DNA from 3 places in the Nonomuraea sp. NPDC049486 genome. Region 2 is predicted to be linked to each of the others. Evidence: predicted binding sites of a transcription regulator. Region 2 holds the regulator's gene; each other region holds the start of a gene.
The links. Region 2 encodes LexA, which represses DNA repair genes until DNA is damaged. Its sites were predicted from a motif close to TCGAACANNTGTTCGA; they were not measured.

Region 1: a site for LexA is predicted at 5,677-5,692, ahead of AB0K05_RS39300 (Rv2578c family radical SAM protein). Genes of this name have one in related genera too.
Region 3: a site for LexA is predicted at 1,465-1,480, ahead of AB0K05_RS06095 (SAV_6107 family HEPN domain-containing protein). Genes of this name have one in related genera too.

The regions. Positions count from the first base shown of each region.
Region 1 is NZ_JBFAPV010000020.1:57,980-65,219, reverse strand. It holds gene AB0K05_RS39325 (S8/S53 family peptidase) at 1-521, shown strand, start outside; gene AB0K05_RS39320 (sigma-70 family RNA polymerase sigma factor) at 852-1,511, shown strand; gene AB0K05_RS39315 (hypothetical protein) at 1,450-1,914, shown strand; gene AB0K05_RS39310 (trypsin-like peptidase domain-containing protein) at 1,980-2,888, shown strand; gene AB0K05_RS39305 (glycosyltransferase family 4 protein) at 2,848-4,092, opposite strand; gene AB0K05_RS39300 (Rv2578c family radical SAM protein) at 4,646-5,668, opposite strand; gene AB0K05_RS39295 (DUF3040 domain-containing protein) at 5,802-6,068, shown strand; gene AB0K05_RS39290 (penicillin-binding transpeptidase domain-containing protein) at 6,108-7,240, opposite strand, start outside.
Region 2 is NZ_JBFAPV010000005.1:486,448-493,687, forward strand. It holds gene AB0K05_RS18265 (vitamin B12-dependent ribonucleotide reductase) at 1-2,407, opposite strand, end outside; gene nrdR (transcriptional regulator NrdR) at 2,404-2,859, opposite strand; gene AB0K05_RS18275 (hypothetical protein) at 3,188-3,817, opposite strand; gene lexA (transcriptional repressor LexA) at 5,084-5,791, shown strand; gene AB0K05_RS18285 (DoxX family protein) at 6,040-6,447, shown strand; gene AB0K05_RS18290 (aminotransferase class I/II-fold pyridoxal phosphate-dependent enzyme) at 6,482-7,240, shown strand, end outside.
Region 3 is NZ_JBFAPV010000002.1:241,418-248,657, reverse strand. It holds gene AB0K05_RS06095 (SAV_6107 family HEPN domain-containing protein) at 755-1,201, opposite strand; gene AB0K05_RS06090 (SdpI family protein) at 2,076-2,459, shown strand; gene AB0K05_RS06085 (class I SAM-dependent methyltransferase) at 2,618-3,343, shown strand; gene AB0K05_RS06080 ((4Fe-4S)-binding protein) at 3,330-3,521, opposite strand; gene AB0K05_RS06075 (cytochrome P450) at 3,532-4,731, opposite strand; gene AB0K05_RS06070 (TetR/AcrR family transcriptional regulator) at 4,817-5,419, shown strand; gene AB0K05_RS06065 (L,D-transpeptidase family protein) at 5,438-6,229, opposite strand; gene AB0K05_RS06060 (YbaK/EbsC family protein) at 6,326-6,802, shown strand; gene AB0K05_RS06055 (GNAT family N-acetyltransferase) at 6,832-7,240, shown strand, end outside.

The DNA of each region.
Region 1 (7,240 bases), on a different contig from region 2:
TGGCCCAGTCGCCGGCGCCCGACGTGATCAACCTCTCGGCCGGCACGTACACCCGCGACAACTGGTCGTCGATCGGGTTCGAGCTGTTCCAGCAGGACCATCCGGACGTCGTGCTGGTCGCCGCGGCCGGCAACGACGCCACCGACCGGCCGTTCTACCCGGCCGCCTACGACTGGGCCGTGTCGGTCGGCGCGCTCGGACCCGACCAGACGCACCGCGCCTGGTTCAGCAACTACGGTCCGTGGGTGGACGTGTACGCGCTCGGCGAGGGCCACGTCAACGCCTACGCCACCGGGGAGTACACCTACCAGGAGCCGCCGAAGCGGCCGGCCGTGCAGAACTTCGCCGGCATGGCCCGCTGGGACGGCACCTCGTTCGCGGCGCCGCTGGTCGCGGGGCTGATCGCGGACCGGATGGCGCGTACGGGGGAGTCGGCGCAGGACGCCAGGGCGGCCGTGCTCGCCTCGGCGCAGGATCTGCAGGGAGTGGGCAGGGCGTTGTTCCCGTGCGGGCAGGCCTGATGGCGCGCTCCGGCCCGCGGATCACCGGTCGCGGGGCCCCTGTGCCCGCGCCGGTGCTCCCGGTGTCCGCCCCTCGCCTGGCGGGCGGGTGCTTACGCCTGTAGGAGTCCGGTGGTCCCGATTTGATACGGGTGATTTTTCTCCAGGAGCGGCCGGTGTATCAGAGCGCGGTCCGGCCGCTCCGTCAGGGTGACCGCCGTCACCGAGTAGCGAAGAGACGTCATGCCCCTTTACTGCTCGCATCGTCCGTTGCAGCGTCACGCCTGGACGCACCGCGCATTCGCGTTCACCCTGACGGGGTGGGCCGGGCCCGGAAAGGAGCACACGGACATGCGAGACGATCCATCGGTCGTCGCCCTGGTGATGAGGGCGAGGGCCGGTGAGAAGGACGCGTGGGACGAGATCGTCGAACGTTACGCGCCCCTGGTCTGGTCGATCTGCAAGGCCTTCCGGCTGAGCCGGGCCGACGCCGACGACGTGGGCCAGACGGTGTGGCTGTCACTGGTCGAACAGCTGCCGAGGCTGCGTGAGCCCGCGGCGCTGCCCGGCTGGCTGGCCACCGCCACCCGGCGCGAGTGCCTCAGGCTCGCTCACGGCGCCGAACGGCAGCAGCGGCTCAGCCAGCAGGTCGACCAGGAGGCGCTGGTGGACGAGCGGGCGGCGGCGCTGGATCAGGATCTGCTCGACGCGGAGCGGAACGCGGCGCTCATGGCCGGTTTCCGGCAGCTCGAAGCGCGCTGCAGGGAGCTGCTGGCCATGCTGATGCGGGTGCCGCCCGCCTCGTACGCGGAGATCAGCGACAAGCTGTCGATGCCCGTCGGCGCGATCGGGCCGACGCGGGCGCGGTGCCTGGCCAAGCTGCGCCGCTCTCCGGCGGTGGCCGCCCTGATCAGGTCCGAACGTGAGACGCAGGAAGAGGGCGAGAGGCATGGCCACGCCGTGGTGGAAGGACGAAGACAGGTTGCTCGCCGCGCTCAGACGGGCCGATGAGGCGGCCCGCGAGGTGCCGCCCGAGTTCGTGGCGGCCGGAAAGGCGATCTTCACCTGGCACGACGTCGACGCCGAACTGGCGTCGCTGACCTACGACTCGGCGGCGGAGCGGGAGGAGCTGTCGCCGACGCGGGGCGCGGAGCACGTGCCGCTGCGGGCGCTCATCTTCGCCACCGGCGAGGTCACGATCGAGCTGGAGGTCGGCAGGGAGGCGCTGATGGGGCAGGTGGTCCCGGCCCGGCCGGGCACCGCCTACACGCACCTGGTCACCGGCGCGGTGGTGGAGTCGGCGATCGACGAGTCGGGCTGCTTCGTGTTCAGGCCCGCGCCGTCGCAGGCGTTCCGGCTGCAGTGCAGCCCCAGCAGCGGCACCAACGTGGTGACCGACTGGATCGCCCTTTGAGCGTAGCTTGACGTGATGGGTAATGATGTAATCACATCACCGGCCGTCATGTCGGGAGGCTCCCCGTGGACTCCTACTCGCAGATCGTCTCCTCCGTGGCGGCCGAGCTGCTGCCCAAGGTCGCCAGTGTCCGCGCCGGGAGGGGGAGCGGCTCCGCCGTGGTGTTCACCCGCGACGGGTTCCTGCTGACGAACGCGCACGTGGTCGGCTCCGCCCGGTCCGGCACCGTGGCCTACGCCGACGGCAGTTCCGGCCCGTTCACCGTGATCGGCCGCGACCCGCTGTCCGACCTGGCCGTGATCCGCTCCGGGGTGCCCGCTCCCGAGCCCGCCGAGCTCGGTCAGGCCGACGAGCTCGTCGTCGGCCAGCTCGTGGTCGCCGTCGGCAACCCGCTCGGGCTCACCGGATCGGTGACGGCGGGCGTGGTGTCGGGGCTGGGCCGGTCGCTGCCCGCCCGCAGCGGCTCGGCCGTACGGCTCATCGAGGACGTGATCCAGACCGACGCGGCGCTCAACCCCGGCAACTCCGGCGGCGCGCTGGCCGACTCCCGGGCGCGGGTGGTCGGCGTGAACACCGCCGTGGCCGGCGTGGGCGTGGGGCTGGCCGTGCCGGTCAACGCCACCACGCGGGCCATCGTCGCCGCGCTCATCCGCGACGGGCGGGTGCGGCGGGCGTTCCTGGGGCTGGTCACCTCGCCGGCGCCGCTGCCCGAGGCGCTGCGGCGGCGCACCGGCCAGGACGGCGCGCTGCGCGTGGTGGAGGTGATCGCCGGCTCGCCCGCCGGCCGGGCCGGGCTGCGCGCCGGCGATCTGGTGCTCAGCGCGGGCCGCAACCCGGTGGGCGACGCGCAGAGCCTGCAGCGGCTGATGTTCGCCGACGCGATCGGGCGGCCGCTGCCGATCACCGTCTACCGCAACGGCGCGCTGGTCGACGTCATCGCCGAACCGGTGGAGCTGTCGGGGCCGGAAGCCTGACGCGGGTGCGCCGGGCCAGCAGGTCGTCCATCAGCTCCTCCCACTGGGCGCCGATGGCGGCGATGTCGTAGCGCTTGGCGGTCTCCAGGCCGCCGGCGGCCAGGTGGCGGCGGAGCGGCTCGTCCTCGATCACCCGCATGATGGCGGCCGCCAGGTTGTCTTCGGTGCGAGGCTTGACCAGCAGCCCGTCGACCCCGTCGGTGATCATCTCCTTGGGGCCGTGCGGGCTGTTGAACGAGACGATCGCGACCCCCTTGGCCATCGCCTCCAGGATCGTCAGCGAGAAGCCCTCGTGGCGGGAGCTCATCACGTGGATGGACGCCTTCTCCAGCTCGGCGCCGATGTCGGCGGTCTTGCCCGGCAGCTCCACCTTGCCCTCCAGGCCGGCCTCGGCGATCTGCTCGCGCAGGTTGTCCTCCTGCGGGCCGGCGCCGAAGATGCGCAGCGTCCAGTCGGGGTGCGCGGCCGCCACCTGTTCCCAGGCCTTGATCAGCCGGTGGAACCCCTTCAGCTTGGTCATCCTGCCCATCGCGACCGCCACCTTGGCGTCGCCCTTGGCGAGGTCGCCGTTCATCGGCGGGACCGCGTTCGGGATGCGCACCAGCTTCTTCGGCGGCTTGGGCAGCGCGGCCCGGTAGTCGCTCAGATCGGCCTTGGTGAGCGTGACGAGCGCGTCCAGGCGGCGGTAGCGCCACTTGATCAGCTCCTGCAGGCCCTGGTCCTTGACCTTGAGCGCCACGTGCTCCTGCCCGATCGTGATCACGCTGGGCTGAGCTAACTGGGCCACCGCCAGGTTGAGCCCCGGCCTGGTCGCCATGAGCACGCCCGTGCCGACCGAGCGGATGAACCGGGCCAGCTTCAGGTCCGTCCACAGGGTGAACCGGTGGTAGGCGGTCTCGTCCTGCGGGATCAGCCTGCTCGGCAGCTTCGACAGCATGGCCCGCACCGGGTCGGAGCCGGGCGTCAGCCGGTCGTCCAGATAGCGCACCCGCACCCGCGGGTCCAGCGGGAAGAACGGCTCCTCGTCCTCCCGCAGGATCGACACGATCTCCACGTCGTGCCGTTCGGCCAGCTGGCCGGCGAGGTTGAAGACGGTCCTGATGGTGCCGCCCATGCCGTTGGCGTGGAGCAGGAGGATCTTGATCTCCCGCGTCGACGGCGGGGGCGCCTTGCGCGCCCTGCGCCGGTTGTAACCCCTGTACACCCGGGCCGCCGCTGACTTGCCCTTACGCGCCCATGTCCGCACCTGGAACGTCCCCCCGCCGGTTGACAACGTGATGGATCGGCGAGGCCGGCGGTAGGAGTCGCCCCCCGTCGGCCCTTACCGAGTTCGAGTGGTTTGCGCCGTTCATCCCCGTGGCGCTATCCACTTCTATGATCTTTAGACGCCATATGGCGGGATAACGTTGCTTGCGAAGTCAACACTTTTCAGACGAATCTGACAGGGCAGCCGGGATGTGGACGGCCCGGCTGCCTCGCCAGTGCCCAGTCGTTACGCCTCTTCAGGCTTCGCGGCCTCCTTCTTCATCTCCTTGTCCTGCCGGTTCGCCTTGAGGGCCTGCTTCTTCGCCTTGCCGGACTTCGCGCTGGGTTTCTTCTTCATGTCAGACATGGTGTCCCCCCTGTACGGACAGTGCGCCTCATATAACGCACTAACCCCGTAATACCCCTACTCCACCAAAACGCGACATACCATCAATTTGGTACGAGTCCAGAACGCGAAAAGCTCAGGCCCCACCCATCCCGCTGCCCAGGGGTCACAGCAGGGTGAGCTGCTGGGGAGAAGGCGGTGGCGGCGGCGGGAGGCGGCGGGCCCTGGCCTGGGTGGCGCGGCCGATGCCGAAGCGGGTGGCGAGCTCCCTGATCTGGGTCGTGACGCGCTCCTGGTAGGCCCTGGGCGCGTAGGCGCCGCGACCGTACAGCTCCAGATAGCGCGGCACGAGGCGCGGGTGCTCGCGGGAGAGCCAGGCCAGCCACCACTGCCGGGCGCCGGGGCGCAGGTGCAGCACGATGGGGGTGAGATGGGTGGCGCCGGCGGCGGCGATCTCCCTGACCGTCCGCTCCAACTGGGCGGGGGAGTCGGTGAGGTAGGGCAGCACCGGGGCCATCAGGACACCGCAGCCGATGCCGTGGGCGTTGAGCGTCGCGCACGCCTCCAGGCGGCGGCGCGGGTCGGGGGTGCCCGGCTCGACCGAGCGCCACACGTCGGGGTCGAGGAAGCCGACCGAGAAGCTCGCGCCCACGTCGGCGCGGTCGGCCGCCTCGGTGAGCAGGTCGAGGTCGCGCAGGATCAGCGTGCCCTTGGTGAGGACCGAGAACGGGTTGGCCGCGTCGCGCAGCGCCGCCAGGATGCCGCGCATCAGCTCGTAGCGGCCCTCGGCGCGCTGGTAGCAGTCGACGTTGGTGCCCATCGCGATGTGCTGCCCGCGCCAGCGCGGCGCGGCGAGCTCCTTGCGGACCAGCTCGGCGGCGTTGACCTTCACCACGATCTTCGAGTCGAAGTCGGCCCCCGCGTCGAGGTCGAGATACTCGTGGGTCTTCCGAGCGAAGCAGTAGACGCACCGGTGGCCGCAACCCCGGTAAGGGTTGATCGTGTAGTCGAACGGCACCCGGCTGGCCGCCGGCACCCGGTTGATGATCGAACGCGCCTGGATCTCGTAGAAGGTCATGCCCCGGAAGCCGGGGGTGTCGAAGGTGCGGGCCACCGCGCCGCGGGCGAACAGCGGCGCGGCCGGATCGTCCGGCCCGGCGTCGGTCAGACGCAGGTTGTCCCAGCGCATGCCATGATTAGAACAGAGGTTCGACAGTGATCGCAAACCAAAAGAGATCGCAATTGGCAGGTCGGCCCACGGCTAATGATCTTCATGGTTGGGCAGGAATGCGGCACAGAGCTTGCGTTCCGGAGGTGCACCCATGGCCTGGTCGCAGGACGAAGAGCGGATGCTGGCCCAGATCGAGCAGCACCTCGTCGACGACGATCCGCGACTCGTCGCACGGCTGGAGTCGTTCAACGAGCGCGCGCGCCGCAGTGAGGAGAGGTCGGCGGGCGGGCACGCGCCCAGCCGCTCGACCGTCATCATCGTGATCAGCTGGTTCCTGATCGCCACGCTCGTCGCCACGCTCCTGATCCTCGTCCTGCGCGAGGGGGCCTCGGCCGCCCTCGCCCTGACCGCCGCCTGACCCCGCCCGTCCCGCGGGCCTCGCCTGAATGGGCCGGGGTCAGCGGGAGGACGGCAGGGCGCGCAGGAAGTCGGCGGCCACCGGCGCGGCGACCTTGCCGCCGCCGCCACCGCCCTCCACCACCACCGCGAACGCCACGTCGTCCCTGAACCCGATGAACCACGCGTGGGAGTCGAGCTCGGGCCCCGTGCCGTACTCGGCGGTCCCCGTCTTGCCGTGGGTGCCGGCGGGCAGGCCGGCGGCCTTGGCGGTGCCCTTGGTGACGACGGCCGCCATCATCGCGTGCAGGTCCTCCGTCACCCCGTCGGGCAGCGGGCGGGGCTTGACCTTCTGCTCCGCCTCCGGCACCAGCGTGGGCGGCCGCCAGGTGCCGTCGGCGAGGGCCGCGGCCACGGACGCCATCGACAGCGGGCTGGCCGTGATGCGGCCCTGGCCGAAGGACTCGGCCGCCAGCTCGGCGTCGGACTCTGCCCTGGGGAAGCTGGGCTCGGTGGCGGGCAGGCCGATGGCCGGCGCCGTGTTGAAGCCGACCAGCTCGGCGGTCTTCAGCAGCTTGTCGGCGCCGAGCCGCTGCTTGGCCAGCGGCGCGAACGAGGTGTTGCACGAGTAGGCGAACGAGTCGGAGAACGACACCTTGCCGTACGCGGCCTCCTCGGAGTTGCGGATGCGCAGCCCGCCCACGGTCACGTACTTCGGGCAGGTCACGGTGTCGCCCGGCTTCAGCCCCGCGGCCAGCAGCCCGGCCGCGGTGACCGCCTTGAACGTCGAGCCCGGCGGGTAGCGGCCGTCGATGGCCCGGTTGAACCCGCCCCGGTTGTTGACCACGCCCAGAATCTCTCCCGTGCCCGGCCTGATCGCCACCAGCGAGGCGGGCTTGTCGAGGTCCTTGACCGCCGTGACGGCGGCGTCCTGCACCTGGGGGTCGAGCGAGGTGGTCAGGGACTCGCCGTCCTCGCCCTCGATCGTCTCCAGGGTGGTCTCGCCCGCCCTGATCTCGGTCGTCGGCGTGCCGGCGAGCCGCTTCTCGAACGTCTGCTGCAGCCCGCCCCGCCCGACCGCCTGCCCGGTCTTGTAGGCGGAGCCGAGCCGCCGCACGTCGTCCTTCGTGGCCTTGTCGAGGAAGCCGACGAGCTGCTGGACCGAGCCGCCGACCTCGCCGGTGTCGATGCGGT
Region 2 (7,240 bases):
CCGTCGCCATCAGCAGGGCGCCCAGGTTGGCGTAGCCGATGCCGAGCTGCCGGTAGGCGCGCGTCGTCTCACCGATCTTCTCCGTCGGGAAGTCGGCGAACGTGATCGAGACGTCCATCGCCGTGATGATCAGCTCGGTCAGCTTGACGAAGTTGGACACGTCGAACGAGCCGTCGTCCTTGAGGAACTTCAGCAGGTTGATGCTGGCCAGGTTGCAGGACGAGTTGTCCAGGTGGACGTACTCGGAGCAGGGGTTGCTGGCCGTGATCCGCCCGGTCTCCGGGGTGGTGTGCCAGTCGTTGATCGTGTCGTCGTACTGCACGCCGGGGTCGGCGCACTCCCACGCGGCCTTCGCCATCTTGCGGAACAGGTCGCGGGCGTCGACGGTCTCGATCACCTCGCCGGTGAGCCGGGCGCGCAGGCCGAACTTCTCGCCCTTCTCCACCGCGCGCATGAACTCGTCGGAGACCCGCACCGAGTTGTTGGCGTTCTGGTACTGCACCGAGACGATGTCCTTGCCGCCGAGGTCCATGTCGAACCCGGCGTCACGCAGCGCGCGGACCTTGTCCTCCTCGCGCGCCTTGGTCTCGATGAACTCCTCGATGTCGGGGTGGTCGACGTCGAGCACCACCATCTTGGCGGCCCTGCGGGTCGCGCCACCGGACTTGATCGTGCCGGCGCTGGCGTCGGCGCCGCGCATGAACGACACGGGACCGCTGGCGGTGCCGCCGCTGGAGAGCAGCTCCTTGGACGAGCGGATGCGCGACAGGTTGACGCCCGACCCGGAGCCGCCCTTGAAGATCACACCCTCTTCCTTGTACCACTCCAGGATCGACTCCATCGTGTCGTCCACGGCGAGGATGAAGCAGTTGTGCACCCGGAGGTTGCCCGAGAGGTATTCGCCGCTCTCGGTCTGAATGTCGTAGACCTCCATCGGCCCGAGGTCCTCGACCCGGTCGATCTCCAGCCGCTTGGTCGCCTTCGACGGGTGTCCCGGCTTGTCGAAGCTCGTCTCGAGCTTGCCGGACTTGGTCTCGTCGACGAAGCCGATCTCGTCGGCGAAGGTGCGCCGGTCGCCGGCGGACTGGATGCGCAGCGTCCAGCAGCCCTTGCGGTCGTCGCGGGCGTCCTTCTTGAAGCCGACGCGGGCGTAGATGCCGAAGCGCAGCAGCAGGCGCTGCATGCCGCGGATCAGCTCCTCGGAGATCATGTCGACCTCGACGACGGTGGAGCTCTCCCTCGCGGAGACGAAGCCCTCGGCCTGGAAGACGCTGCGGAGATAGGCGGCCACCACCGGCAGCGGAGCGGTGAAGAGGCCAGCGGGGACGGACATGTCGACGCCGCGCCGACGCAGGTCCCACTTGTCCACGAAGCCTTCCAGCGACTTGCCGTAGAGGCGGGTGCGCCGGCAGTCGAGCGAGGTGTCCTGCGTCTCCACCGTGCGCTCCTTGCGGTGCACGTCGGGGAACACGACGTCGAGGGCTCGGGTCACCCAGGCGAGCTCGGCGTCGTTGACGGTCATCGCCTCGATGGTGAGGGACTCGTTGGTCCCTTCGTACTGTCCGACGAAGCCGTCGGACTGCAGCCAGCCGGCGAGGGCCGCCTCCGCCACCTCGGTGAAGTCGATCTCGCCTTCGCCGAACGCTTCGCGCCGGTGCCACTCGAGCTGGTCTCCGGGATTGAGGGTGGCGGCCTCCACGAAGTGGCCGGTGCCGTCGCCGGTGGCCTTCCACACCAGGTGGTCGCCGGTGACGTCAAGCGTGTAGCCCGCCTTGGTGTGCAGGCGCAGCACGTTCTTCACGCCGTTGGCCTTGGTGGCGATGACGCGGGTGAGGCCGTGGGCGTCGTAGACCTTGGCGCCGATCGCGTTGTCCTGGACGAGCTTGCCGATCGGGACGAGCCCGTCGGGCGTGCTCACCAGCGCGTCGTACGGCTGGCAGGCGCTCACCTGCTGGGGCGACTGGGTGCCGACGTTGAACCAGACCGGGGAGTTGAAGGCGAAGATCTGGTGGACCAGGGCGTACTTCAGCTCGTGGTCGAAGATCTCGGCGTCCTCGTCACTGGCGAAGTAGCCGTGGTCCAGGCCGGTCCGCGTGTAGACGCCGACGACCCGGTCGACGAGCTGCTTCAGGCTGTGCTCGCGCTGGGGTGTGCCGACCGCGCCGCGGAAGTATTTGGTGGTCACGATGTTGGTCGCGTTGATCGACCAGAAGTCGGGGAACTCGACGCCCCGCTGCTCGAAGTTGACCGAGCCGTCGCGCCAGTTGGTCATGACGACGTCGCGGCGCTCCCACGCGATCTCGTCGTACGGGTGCACGCCGGGCGTGGTGAAGATCCGCTTCATCTTCAGACCCTTGCGGGGACGCTTGCCTCCGCGCGCCACTGATCCGCTGGACGTCTCCGTCATGACTCCCCCTTCTCCGCCTTCAACTGTTTGATCTCGGCCTCGAAGTCCGCCAGGCTCTCGAAACCGCGGTAAACCGATGCGAACCGCAGGTAGGCCACCTCGTCGAGCTCGCGCAGCGGCCCGAGGATCGCCAGCCCCACTTCGTTGGAGGCGATCTCGGCCGCGCCCTTGGCCCTGATGGCCTCCTCCACCCTCTGCCCCAGCTGCGCCAGTGAGTCCTCGCTGACCGGTCTGCCCTGGCAGGCTCGCCGCACGCCCGCGACGACCTTGTCACGCGAGAACGGCTCGGTGACTCCGCTGCGCTTGCTGACCATGAGGAGCACGGTCTCCTGGGTGGTGAATCGCCGCCCGCATTCCGGGCAGGTGCGCCTGCGCCTGATCGCCGCGCCGTCCTCTGTGGAGCGGCTGTCGATGACCCTGGTGTCGGGGTGGCGGCAGAACGGACAATGCACGCTTACGCCTCCTCGTTTCAGGGGTCACCACAGGCACGGCATCCGCCTCTGGGGACGCTCGCGCACGCACCGGAGCTTCTGTCTGGTGCGGTCGCCGAAACACAAGGTGTGGTGAACTACATCGGTGTAACTACTAGATGTTGTGGTCCAACCGTAGAAGCGCGCGACCATGAACGCAAGTTGGCCGGGCCCGCCCGGCCGAAGTCGCTGATCAGCCCCCGCGTCCCCGCCCCGCCTCGGCGTGTCGTCCGGGACGTGTCACTTTTGTTGGTACGCGTCACGTACGTGATGTTTGTTCACAGGAGGCTCGCGGGCATCGCACGGTCACCTATTGTCCCTGGTGTAAAGGGGTGCCGACGCCATCGGGGCCGTGGAGGCGGGTGCCCGTCCGTCTGGGCGGACTCGTCAGCCTGTCGAACCGCTTGGCCTCGTCCGCGACGGCGCCTAGGTCCTCGCCGGGGTGGACGCCGGCGCCGCTCAGGTTATCGACTTCACGCACCTGTGCCCACGACAGGCCGACGGCGCCCGGCGAGCGCTCGACCCCTGCGTGGCCGGCCGCCCTGGTGCCGAGCCAGAACCCGCCCAGCGACAGCAGCGCCATGACCAGCACCAGCGCCGCGCGGCCCCGCCGCGTCAACCGCACCGGCGCGGTCTCGGCCGCGCCACCCCGCAGCCTCTTCCTTGCCCGCGCACGCCGCCCACTGTCGGCCCCCGCGGAGCGGCCCACCCCGTCGGCCTGCGTGGTGCCGCCGGTCCTGCCGACCTGCGTGGCGCGGCCGGTCCTGTCAACCTGTGCGGCGCGACCGGCCCTATCGATCTGCGTAACGCGACCGGCCCTGTCGATCTGTGCGGCGCGACCGGCCCTGTCGATCCGCGCGAACCTCGGGAACCAGCCCATCCTTGGCCGGCCGAGCTGCGCTGGAGTCCCGGGCACGACGACGCGGCGACGCGCCCGCACCGCGTCCCCTTCAATCGCGCCGTCCCCCTTACGCGTCCGGCGCCTCGGCGCCTGGTCCACCGGGATCCGCTCCCCTTGCACTACGCGCGCACTCCCCTTGGGCACCATCGACGCCCCGTCCCGCCTGAGCCCCCGCACCCGGGCCGGGGAAACCGGCGACCGCTCAGCGCGACCGCCGCCGGGCCCGTCTTCGCCGGTGAGGCCGGAACGCCGCAGAGGGCCGTCGTCCGTCAGGCGCCTTTCCGGCGCACCCTGCCTCCGGCGCCGCTCCACGACCCGCCGCTCGCCCCCCGCCTGGCGCCCACCGTTGACGACCTGACCGTCTCCGGGCGCTCGCCCTCCCGTACGGACGGGCCTTCCGTTGACGGCCGGGCCGTCTCCCGGCACTCGCTTTCCCGTCCGAACGGGCCCGCCATTGACGACCTGACCGGCTCCGGGCGCGCGCTCGCCTGCCGCCCGGCGCCTGCCATTGACGGCTTGGCCAACTCCCGGCCCACGCTCTCCCCCTCGAACGGGTCCACCGTTGACGACCTGACCGGGTCCGGACGCACACTCTTCCGTACGGACGGACCCGCCATTGACGACGCCTCCCGGCGCACGCTCGCCCGCCGCCTGGCGCCCGCCGTTGACGACCTGACCGGCTCCGGGCGCTCGCTCTCGGACGGACCCGCCGTTGACGACCTGACCGTTTCCGGGGGCGCGCTCTCCCCCTCGGACGGGTCCACCGTCGCTTCTCCCCCACCTGCCAGGGCCGGCGTCCGAGTCGGGGCGGGCTGGGGGGACGAGGTACAGGTGGGGGCGCTTGCCGTCGGCGGCCCATCGCGACCGAGGGCCCGCTCCGCCGTCGTTCTTCCGCCTGGGCGCGTCGGGGCGAGGGTGGCGCCCCTGAGGGCTCCCCTCCTGGGTGGCGTCGACGATGAGGGTGAGGCGCTTGACGTGGTCGCCGGTCGGATCCGCCATCAGATCATCCCGTGGATGCGGCCCGTGGGTGAGCCCGCTGCGCGATGGCTCCGTCTGGTCGTTCGCATGATGGACCTCCCGCCGTCGTGGCCCCCGGAAACGGCCGTAGAAAGATCGGCAAATCGAACACGGTGTCGATCGAACTCCCGTACGATGTTCTACACCACACTGCCGACATTTTCGAGGAAGACTCGAACAACTGTTTGAAGATGATCTTCAACAGAGATACGGTCGCTGTGTGCGACATCAGGACCACGGACCGGGAGCCTCGCCCGCGGGGCGGGTTGCCGGGCGAGGAGGAGAGGCATGAGCGAGCGGGATGACGCCAATGGGGTCAGTGACCTCGCGGTGCGAAGGCGTGACTCACTGGGGCTGACCCCCAGGCAACGCAAGATCCTCGAGGTGATCCGCGACTCGGTGCAGCAGCGCGGCTATCCGCCGTCCATGCGCGAGATCGGCGAGGCCGTCCAGTTGACCAGCACGTCCAGCGTGTCGCACCAGTTGACGGCTTTGCAGCGCAAGGGCTATCTGCGGCGTGACCCCCACCGCCCGCGCGCGCTGGAGGTGCGGCTGCCGGGTGAGCCGGTGCTGTGGGTCGACCCCGACACCGCCACAGACGACGCCCCCGTCAACAGGCCCACCGCGGCCTACGTCCCGCTGGTCGGCCGCATCGCCGCCGGTGGCCCGATTCTGGCCGAGGAGAGCGTCGAAGACGTCTTCGCGCTTCCCAAGCAGTTGGTCGGCGAGGGCACGCTCTTCCTCCTGCAGGTCACCGGTGACTCGATGATCGACGCCGCGATCGCCGACGGCGACTGGGTCGTGGTCCGCCAGCAGCCGGTCGCCGAGAGCGGCGACATCGTGGCCGCGATGATCGAGGGCGAGGCCACGGTCAAGACCTTCAAGCGCAAGGACGGCCACGTCTGGCTGGTGCCGCACAACGACAACTACGAGCCCATCCCCGGCGACGAGGCCAGCGTCCTGGGCAAGGTCGTGGCGGTCCTGCGCCGCCTCTGACCACTCGCCGCGTGAGACGCGGTGCGGCCGTGCCGCACCGCGCTCCTCACCGGCTCTCGCGCACCAGCCCGCCGATGGTCGCCGTCCTCCTCTCCACGCGCGTCCTGTCCGGCGGGCGCCTCTCCGGCTGCCCGGGTTCCATGGTTCCGTCGCACACGGCGCGTCTCCGGGCAAGTGCACCTACCTCCACCCTTGTCCGGTAACCAGCCGCATTCCGGCGGTTGATCGCAGTCCATAATGTCGGCGGCATGGAGAAGATCGAGACGAGGCCGAGTGCCGGGCGGCGGCTGGCCGGGGCCGGCCTGTGGGTGCTCCAGGTGGTCATGGCCGGCATGCTGCTGATGGCGGCGATGGGCAAGTTCACCGGGGCTGAGCCGTCGGTGTCCACGTTCGAGGCGATCGGGTGGGGCGACTGGTTCCGCTACCTGGTCGCGGTGCTGGAGGTCGCGGTGGCGGTGTGCCTGCTGGCGCCCCCGGTGGCCGGAGCGGCCGCGCTGGCGGGCGCCGGGCTGATGGCCGGTGCGGTGCTGACCGAGGCGTTCGTGAGCGGCGGGCCTGTGGCGTTGCCGCTGGTCCTGCTCGTGGTGAGCGGGGTGATCGCGTGGGGGCGGCGTGATCGTACGGACCGGCTGTGGCGGTCGCTGGCCGGCGGCTGATCCGTACGAAGGCCGACATTCCTAGAATGTCTGGGTGAGCGACACATTCGTGGGTGAAGCGTTCAAAGCACGCAATGACGGGCTGAAGTGGGCGAAGGCCGACCCGGGGGTCATCCCCGCGTGGGTGGCCGACATGGACCTGCCGTCCGCTCCCGAGGTGGTCGAGGCGCTGCGCCGCCGGGCGGAAGGCGACCTCGGCTATCCCTCGTGGCTCGACAGCCCCCAGAGCGGGCCGCTCGCCGAGGCGTTCGCGGAGCGGATGGCCGCCCGATACAGGTGGGAGCCCGATCCGGGCCTGGTCCGCTCCTACTCCGACATCAACCAGGCCCTGCAGGTGCTCCTGCACGTGTGGACGGCCCCGGGAGACGGGGTGGCGCTGCACACCCCGGCCTATCATCCGTTCCTCGGCACGCTGGAGACCATGGACCGGCCGCTGCGCCCCATCCGGCTCGTGCCGGACGGCGACTCGTGGCGCGCCGAGATCCCCGACCTGTCCGGGTGCAAGGTGCTGCTGCTGGTCAACCCGCAGAACCCGACCGGCCGCGTCTTCACCCGGGCCGAGCTGGAGGAGCTCGCCGAGCTGGCCGAACGGCACGACCTGCTGGTCATCTCCGACGAGATCCACGCGGACCTGGTGTACGAGCCGAACCGGCACATCCCGTTCGGCACGATCCTGCCTCACCGGACGGTCACCCTGACCTCGGCCACCAAGGCGTTCAACCTGGGCGGGATCCGCTGCTCGGTGGCGCACCTCGGCTCCCCCGGGCTGCGCGGGGCGCTGGACGCCCAGCCG
Region 3 (7,240 bases), on a different contig from region 2:
ACTGTCTCCCTGCTCATGACCGCCGACGCTTCCGGCGGCGCGGCTCCCCTTTCGAAGCCGACACGGCAACCAGGGCCGCCCTCGTCACAGCTTCGCCGCGACATCGGCTCGGCGCCGGCGCAGAGCAGAATGAGGCACCACATGCCTATGACCTCGGCGAGCGCCTGGCAGGAGCCGCCCATCTGGGGTGTCTTCATCGGGCTTGCCCGTCCCGGGCTCAAGCGTCGACCCACGAGCGTCGCGACGCGGGGACGCCTCACGGGCGTCGGCTCACGGGCGTCGGCAGGCGTCAGCTCGCGTGCGCGGATCGCGGGCAGACGGCAGGCGTCAGCTCACGTGCGCAGTTCGCGGGCAGCCTGACAGGCGCTACCTCCTCAACCCGCGCGCTACGACCGCCCTCGTCCGCCCTTACGGGATGCGCCGGGTCGTCCGGACGGCGGAGGAGGCGGGTTTCGCCGCCATCGGGTGTATCGAGCAGCTCGCGTGCGCAGCGCAGGGCCCCGGGGCGTTCCAGCTCAACGGGCGTCTGCGGGACGCAGGACTGCGGGCGTCTGCGGGACGCAGGACTGCGGGCTCGGGACCCACAGCAGGCCGGCTGCTGCTCGGCAAGGCGAGCAACGTGCCGGAAAGAGCGGCGGACATCCCACCGGCGCGGTGACCGCCGGAACGGCCGGCGCCTGGCCCCGTTACGTCTCCTCATGCGAGGGCGTGGACGGCAGGGAGACCGGGGCGCTCGTAGGGGGTGGGTGGGATGTCAACCCGCCAGGGGCACGTCCACGGGGAGCTGGGGCTGGGCAGGGACGCCCAGGATGTCCTCGACCGTGCAGACGAAGGTCTCGGCCTCCGCCAGGAGCTCGTCGGCGTCCGTGGCGCTGACGCCGCGCACCAGGCCGGCCTCGGCGGCGGCCCGCTTGGCCGCGCTGGCCGCGAAGTAGGCCGCCCAGTCGGCGAGCGACGGCTCGGTCTCGGGCAGCAGCTCCCATGCGCTGCGCAGGCGGCGTCTGCGACCCTGGGTGGGCTGCGGGCGGGCGGCCAGGATCGCCGCGGCGGCGCGCAGGGCGGCCAGGTGGGCCGACACGTAGCGCGATGCCGGGGAGCGAGCCGTCGCCGCCTCCGCCAGGCAGGAACGTGAATCCGTCAGGTGAGCCCGAACCGCAGGCGATAGCCGGGGCCCGGGCGTTTCTCTGGGCCGTGGTGCCATGTCGTTCGCCTCCTAGAGTCGTGGCGACTCCCGGCGTGTCCGCCGTTGAGGTCAACGATCGCAGACCCCACCGACATTTCCGCCGGGCCGGCCGGACGAGGAGCTTCCCCTCTCCCCGTCCGGCCAGGACGCGCCCACTCGTCTCCGCCGACGACGAGGACGCGCCCTTCGCCCTCGGAGCCTGACCGCGGGTCCGCGCTGGGGGAGCGCATGGCCCGCGACCAGGTCCTTCCGACGTGAGCCGCGAGCCTCACGTCACATGGTCGAACATAATTTCGATCACGCGCGGTGTCAACTGCTTCCACGAACACAGGTTCGATGACCATGACGGTGTCACCGGCGGGCTGCAACGCCGCTCACCTCACTCGCGAACGCCCCTGAACCCCCGCACCTCCGGCGAATCCGGGGTTTCCGACCCGCCGCCGTCCCCAAGAGCAGCCCCCGGACGCGGACGGCATACCACGGGCACTCTCAGGAGAGCCCAGGCCGTCATGAGCGCTCTGAGGAGATGGTGCACCACAGGACACCCCTCTCAGGGAGCTGACGCTCTTATGAGCGTCCCCGGGGAGACGACGTGCTCCAGGGAGTGCCGACGCTGTCACGAGCGCCTCTGGGGAGACGACATGCCACAGGGCGTTCTCAAGGGAAACTTCGAGACCTGCACTACGGAGATGGCGGGGCCTTGCGCACTACGGAGACGGCGGGATGTTCAGGCAGGTGTGCGGGGGTGGATGGGGTGGTGCTTCCGAGCGGGAGGAGCTGGCTCAGCGCCGTTTCGCGAGCAGAGAGAGCCCAGTCCGGCAGCGTTCCGCGAGTGGAGAGAGCCCGCTCCGGCGGCGTTCCCGAGATCGCGGGTCATGGTTACGATGGCGGGATGGGGCCCATCCTGATCAACGCCATCCTCACCGCTCCCGCCCTGGCGCTCCTCCTCATCCCGTTCCATGACGAATCCGGTGCCGTCGACAGCCGCAACGGCCTGGCCGGGTTGCGCACTCGGGAGACGCTCGCCTCACGCGAGGCATGGGACGCGGCGCACACCTGGGCCAAGGTCCCGATGCGCATGCTGGCCGCGGCCATGGCGGGGGTGCTGGTGGTGTCAGCCGCCGCCGAGCTGGCGGTCGGGCTGCCGGAGGGTGTCCAGGTGGCCACGATCCTGGCGCAGGCCGGGTTGCTCATAGGCGGGCTGGGCCTGATCGGCTGGCGCGCTCACCGCGTGGCCGCACGCGTGAACCGCGAACTCGCAGGCCGGCCCGCATGAGCGGCCGAGCCGGCACAGCCCCGGCACTCCTCCCACAACGACTCCCCGGCCCCTCAGAACGCCGCCTCGGCCAGGCGCAAGGCGGTCGCGGACGACAGAAGACCGTCGAGGCCGGAACGCGGGAGGGCGGTGGGTCGTTCGGGTGGGTGGCGCGGCCCGTGGCGTTGGTCGCCGGGGCGGCCGCCGCCGTCGGGTTCGCGTGGGAGGCGCAACTGCCGCTGGGCGAAGACGTCCTGCACGTGGGCGGCCCGGTCGTCCTGCGGGGCCTGCGGCAGAAGCTGGCGCGGCTGGTGTACGACGGCCGGTACGGGGTGAACACGGCGGATTTCGCCGACCTGAGCGAGTTCGGTCTCGATCACCCGGAACGGGTCTACTACTCCCCCGCCCACTGGGGCACGCTGCGCCGGGCGCTGCCCGTGAGCGACGTGAGCGAGCACGACGTGTTCCTCGATCTCGGCGCGGGCAAGGGCCGGATGGCGCTGGAGGCCGCCAGCCGCTACCCGTTCGGACGGGTGATCGGGGTGGAGCTGTCGCCCGAGCTGACGGAGATCGCGCGGTCCAACCTGGCCGGCACGCGGCTGCGGCTGCGTGCCGGCGGCGTCGAGTTCGTGCACTCGGACGTGCTGGAGTACGACATCCCGGACGACGTCAGCGTGGTGTTCCTGAACAACCCGTTCCGCGGGCGGATCTTCGCCGCCGCCGTGGACCGGCTGATCGCCTCCGCCGACCGCAGCCCGCGCCCCGTCACCGTCGTCTACTTCAACCCCGTCGAGGAGGCCTACCTGCTCGGCACGGGCCGTTTCCGCCACGTGCGGACGGTCCGGCGCGGGACGGGCGACGGCGTGTTCGGCACGACCCGCGTCTACGCTCTCAGACAGCCTTGAGCGCGCCCGAAGGACACAGCGTCACGGCTCGCCGAGCCCCCTCCTCCAGCTCGGCGGGCGGCACGGGCTGCAGGAGCACGACCGTCCCGTCCTCCTCGCTCTGATCGAAAACCTCTGGCACGGTGAGCGCGCACATGCCCGCACCGATGCACACGTTCGTGTCGGCTTCTATCTTCATGAATCCCTGCTTACCAGGTGACGGGCAGCCGGTGCACGCCGTAGATGGCCATGTCCGCCCTGAGCGGCACCTCGTCGGCCGGCACTGCGAGCCGCAGGCCGGGGAAGCGGCGCAGCAGGGCCGCGAACCCTATCCGCATCTCCGCGCGGGCGAGCTGCTGGCCGAGGCACTGGTGGATGCCGTGGCCGAAGCCGAGGTGGCCGGTCGCGGGCCGGGTGACGTCGAGCCGGTCGCCGCCGGGGAACCGGGACGGGTCGCGGTTGATCACCGGCAGGTGGAGGGTGACCGACTCGCCCTTCCTGATGAGGTGGCCGTCGATCTCGACGTCTTCCAGGGCGGTCCTGACCGGGCCGACGTGGATGATCGTGAGGTGGCGCATCAGCTCCTCGACGGCGTTGCCGATCAGCGACGGGTCGTCGCGCAGCGCGGCGAGCTGGGCGGGGTCGGCGAGCAGCGCGTACGTGCCGAGACCGAGCATGTTGGCGGTGGTCTCGTGCCCGGCGACCAGGAGCAGGAACGCGACGCCGGTGAGCTCGTCGTCGGTCAGCTCGCCGCCTTCGATGAGGCCGCTGAGCAGGTCCTCCCCCGGGTGCTCACGCTTGCGCGAGACGAGCCCGTACAGGTAGGTGAAGACGCGGCCGATGGCCGCGAGGGCGTCGGAGGCCCGCGCGTCCAGGCTCACCAGGATCTTGGTGTCCTCCTGGAAGGCGGCGCGCTCCTCGTACGGGACGCCGAGCAGTTCGCAGATGACCAGTGAGGGGATCGGCAGCGCGAAGGCGTCGACGAGGTCGACCGGCCCGCCCGCGGCTTCCATCTCGTCAAGCCGGGCCTCGGTGATCTCCTCGATCCTGGCTTCGAGCTGCTTCATCCTGCGTACGGTGAACTGCCCGGTGAGCAGTTTGCGGTAGCGGGTGTGCTCGGGCGCGTCGGTGCGCAGGAAGAACCCGGGCGGGACCTCGAACTCCTGCGAGCGGATCTCCTCGGCGAGGTCGGCGCGCGACGCGAGGGGCGGGTGCGCCAGCTCGGGCCGGTTGCTGAAGCGCTGGTCGGCCAGCACCGCGCGGGCGGCCGCGTAGCCGGTCACGAGCCAGCCCTCGTGGCCGTCGGCGTACCTCATCCGGTGCACGTCGCCGCGCTCGCGCAGCCTCGCGTACGTCTCGGGCGGGTCGAACGGGCGTTCCCGCCGCGTGGTCAGGGTCAGGTCGGTCATGGCTGCCTCCTTCTCCAGGACGCCACCAAGAAAACCTCATTGAATGCAATTTTGCAATGTGTGCAGCAGAGGTATCCTTTCGTGCATGACCGGGCTACGGGAGCGCAAGAAGCAGCGCACGCGCCGGGCGCTGGTGACCGCCGCGCTCCGGTCGTTCCAGGAGAAGGGGTTCGAGGAGACGACGATCGCCGAGATCGCCGCCGGGGCCGAGGTGTCGGCGCGCACCTTCTTCAGCTACTTCGCCAGCAAGGAAGACGTGATCTTCTATGACGGCCCGGAGCGGATGCGCTACGTCCTCGACCTGGTGGCCGGGCGCCGGCCCGGCGAGCCGGTGGCCGAGCTGCTGGTGCGGGTGATCCGGGCGAGCCTGGAATGGGCCGTCGACCCCGGCAACTTCGACCTGGCGGAGGCCGCGGCCCGCATGGAGCTCATGCTGACCGTGCCCTCGCTGCAGGCACGCGCCCTGCATGTGCTGTTCGAGCAGCAGCTCCAGCTCGCCGAGGCGGTGGAGCGGGCCTACGAGGGCGAGCTCGGCGCGCTGGAGGCGGCCGCGATGGTGGGTTCGCTGGTCGGCGCGGTCAAGCTGACCGCCGTGATGAGCCTGACCAGGGGCGACTCGCAGGAACGGGTGTGGGAGGCCATCACGGCCGCTGCGGAGATCTCGATGCGCGGGCTGTCGAACGTGTGAGCCGGCGGGCCGGCGCGGTCACCGCCTGAACTTCCCCCGCACGTGGACCGGGACCCCGGTGCCCAGCAGGCCGGGCAGTTCCTCCGCCACGTTCATCGGCAGCCGCACGCAGCCGTGGGAGGCAGGATACAACGGCACCGAGAGCGCGCCGTGGAAGGCGATGCCGCCGTTGAAGAAGATCGGGTTGTAGAGCTCGCCGAGGTAGGACTTGTGCCAGCCGTCGCGCCGCCAGGTGGTCTTGTACGTGCCCGTGGGCGTCGTGGCCGAGCCGCAGAAGCGCTGCTCCTTGCCCTGCCACACGGTGGTCTCGCAGTAGGGCACGCCGCTGCCGGACGACATGTGGCTGATCAGCTTCAGCTCGCCGCCGACGTACAGGGTCATGATCTGCGTGCTCAGGTTGACCTCGGCGCGGGTCCGCTTGCCGTTCCGGGCCAGGACCTTGGGGGTCCTGGGCTGCTCCAGCGCCCGCCAGGTGGCCTTGCCGATGGTGCTGGTCGGCTTGATGCCGTTGACCTTCTGGAACGCCCACACGGCGCCCAGCGTGGTGCCGCCGTAGCGCCCGTCGGCCTTGCCCGGCCGGTAGCCGAGCTCGCGCAGCCGCTTCTGCAGCCAGACGACCGCCTTGCCCTTGGCGCCCAGCTTCAGCTTCTTGTCCGGCGCGGTCACGGGCGGGGGAGGCTCGGCGAGCCGGCCCGCGGCGGCGGTGATCGAGTGGGACGCCGTCTCGGCGGGTGCCACTCCGCAACCGGCGAGCGCGACCGCCCCGGCGGTGAGGAGGGCGAGCACTCCCGGAAGCCGTCGAGCCCTCACCGGTATCACCTCTCAAGCAGGTAACAAGCGAATCAAAGGACCCTACACCACCGCTCAACGGGGTAATGCGGGAGTCAATCTGTTTAGAGTGTCCGCATGCCCGAGAAGTTGCCCGCCAACGCGGTAAGAGTGGAAAACGCCCTCCGGAGCCTGGGTGCGACCGGCGAGATCGTGGTGCTGCCCGAGAAGGCGCCCACCGCGGCCACGGCCGCCGCGCAGCTTGGTTGCGAGGTCGGCGCCATCGCCAACAGCCTGATCTTCGACGCGGACGGGGCGCCGCTGCTGGTGCTGACCAGCGGCGCGCACCGGGTCGACGTGGAGCTCGTCGCCCGTACGGCGGGAGTCTCGAAGGTACGGCGGGCGACGCCGGAGTTCGTCAGAGAGGCGACCGGGCAGCCGATCGGCGGGGTCGCCCCGGTGGGCCATCCGGCGCCGGTGCGCACGCTGGTCGACACCTGGCTGCAGAAGCACGACGTGGTGTGGGCCGCCGGCGGCCATCCGCACACCGTCTTCCCGACCACGTTCGACGAGCTCCTGCGAATCACCGGCGGCACGCCCGTGGATGTGGAATGACCGCGGACGGCAGGGAATAGGGTGCGACGGTGATCGAGTTTCGCGGCGCGGGACCTGCCGAGTTCACCGAACGGCTGGACACGGTGATCGACATCTACACCGCCGCCATGCGCACGCCGGAGGAACAGATCGCCGGTCGTACCGCCATCATGCGCAATCACGGGACATATCCATTTTTCCAGTGCTATTTCGCCGAATGGCGTGATGCTCCGGAAGGGCCGAAGATCGTCGGCTTCGCGTACGGCTTCCGCGGCGCGCCCGGCCAGTGGTGGCACGACGTCGTCCACCGCGCGCTGGCCGACCAGGCCGGCGTCGACGCGGCCGACGCGTGGCTGGGCCACGCGTTCGAGCTGGCCGAGATCCACGTGCATCCCGACTTCCAGCGCAAGGGCATCGGCCGCGCCATGATCACCACCCTGTGCGCGGGCCGGGCGGAAC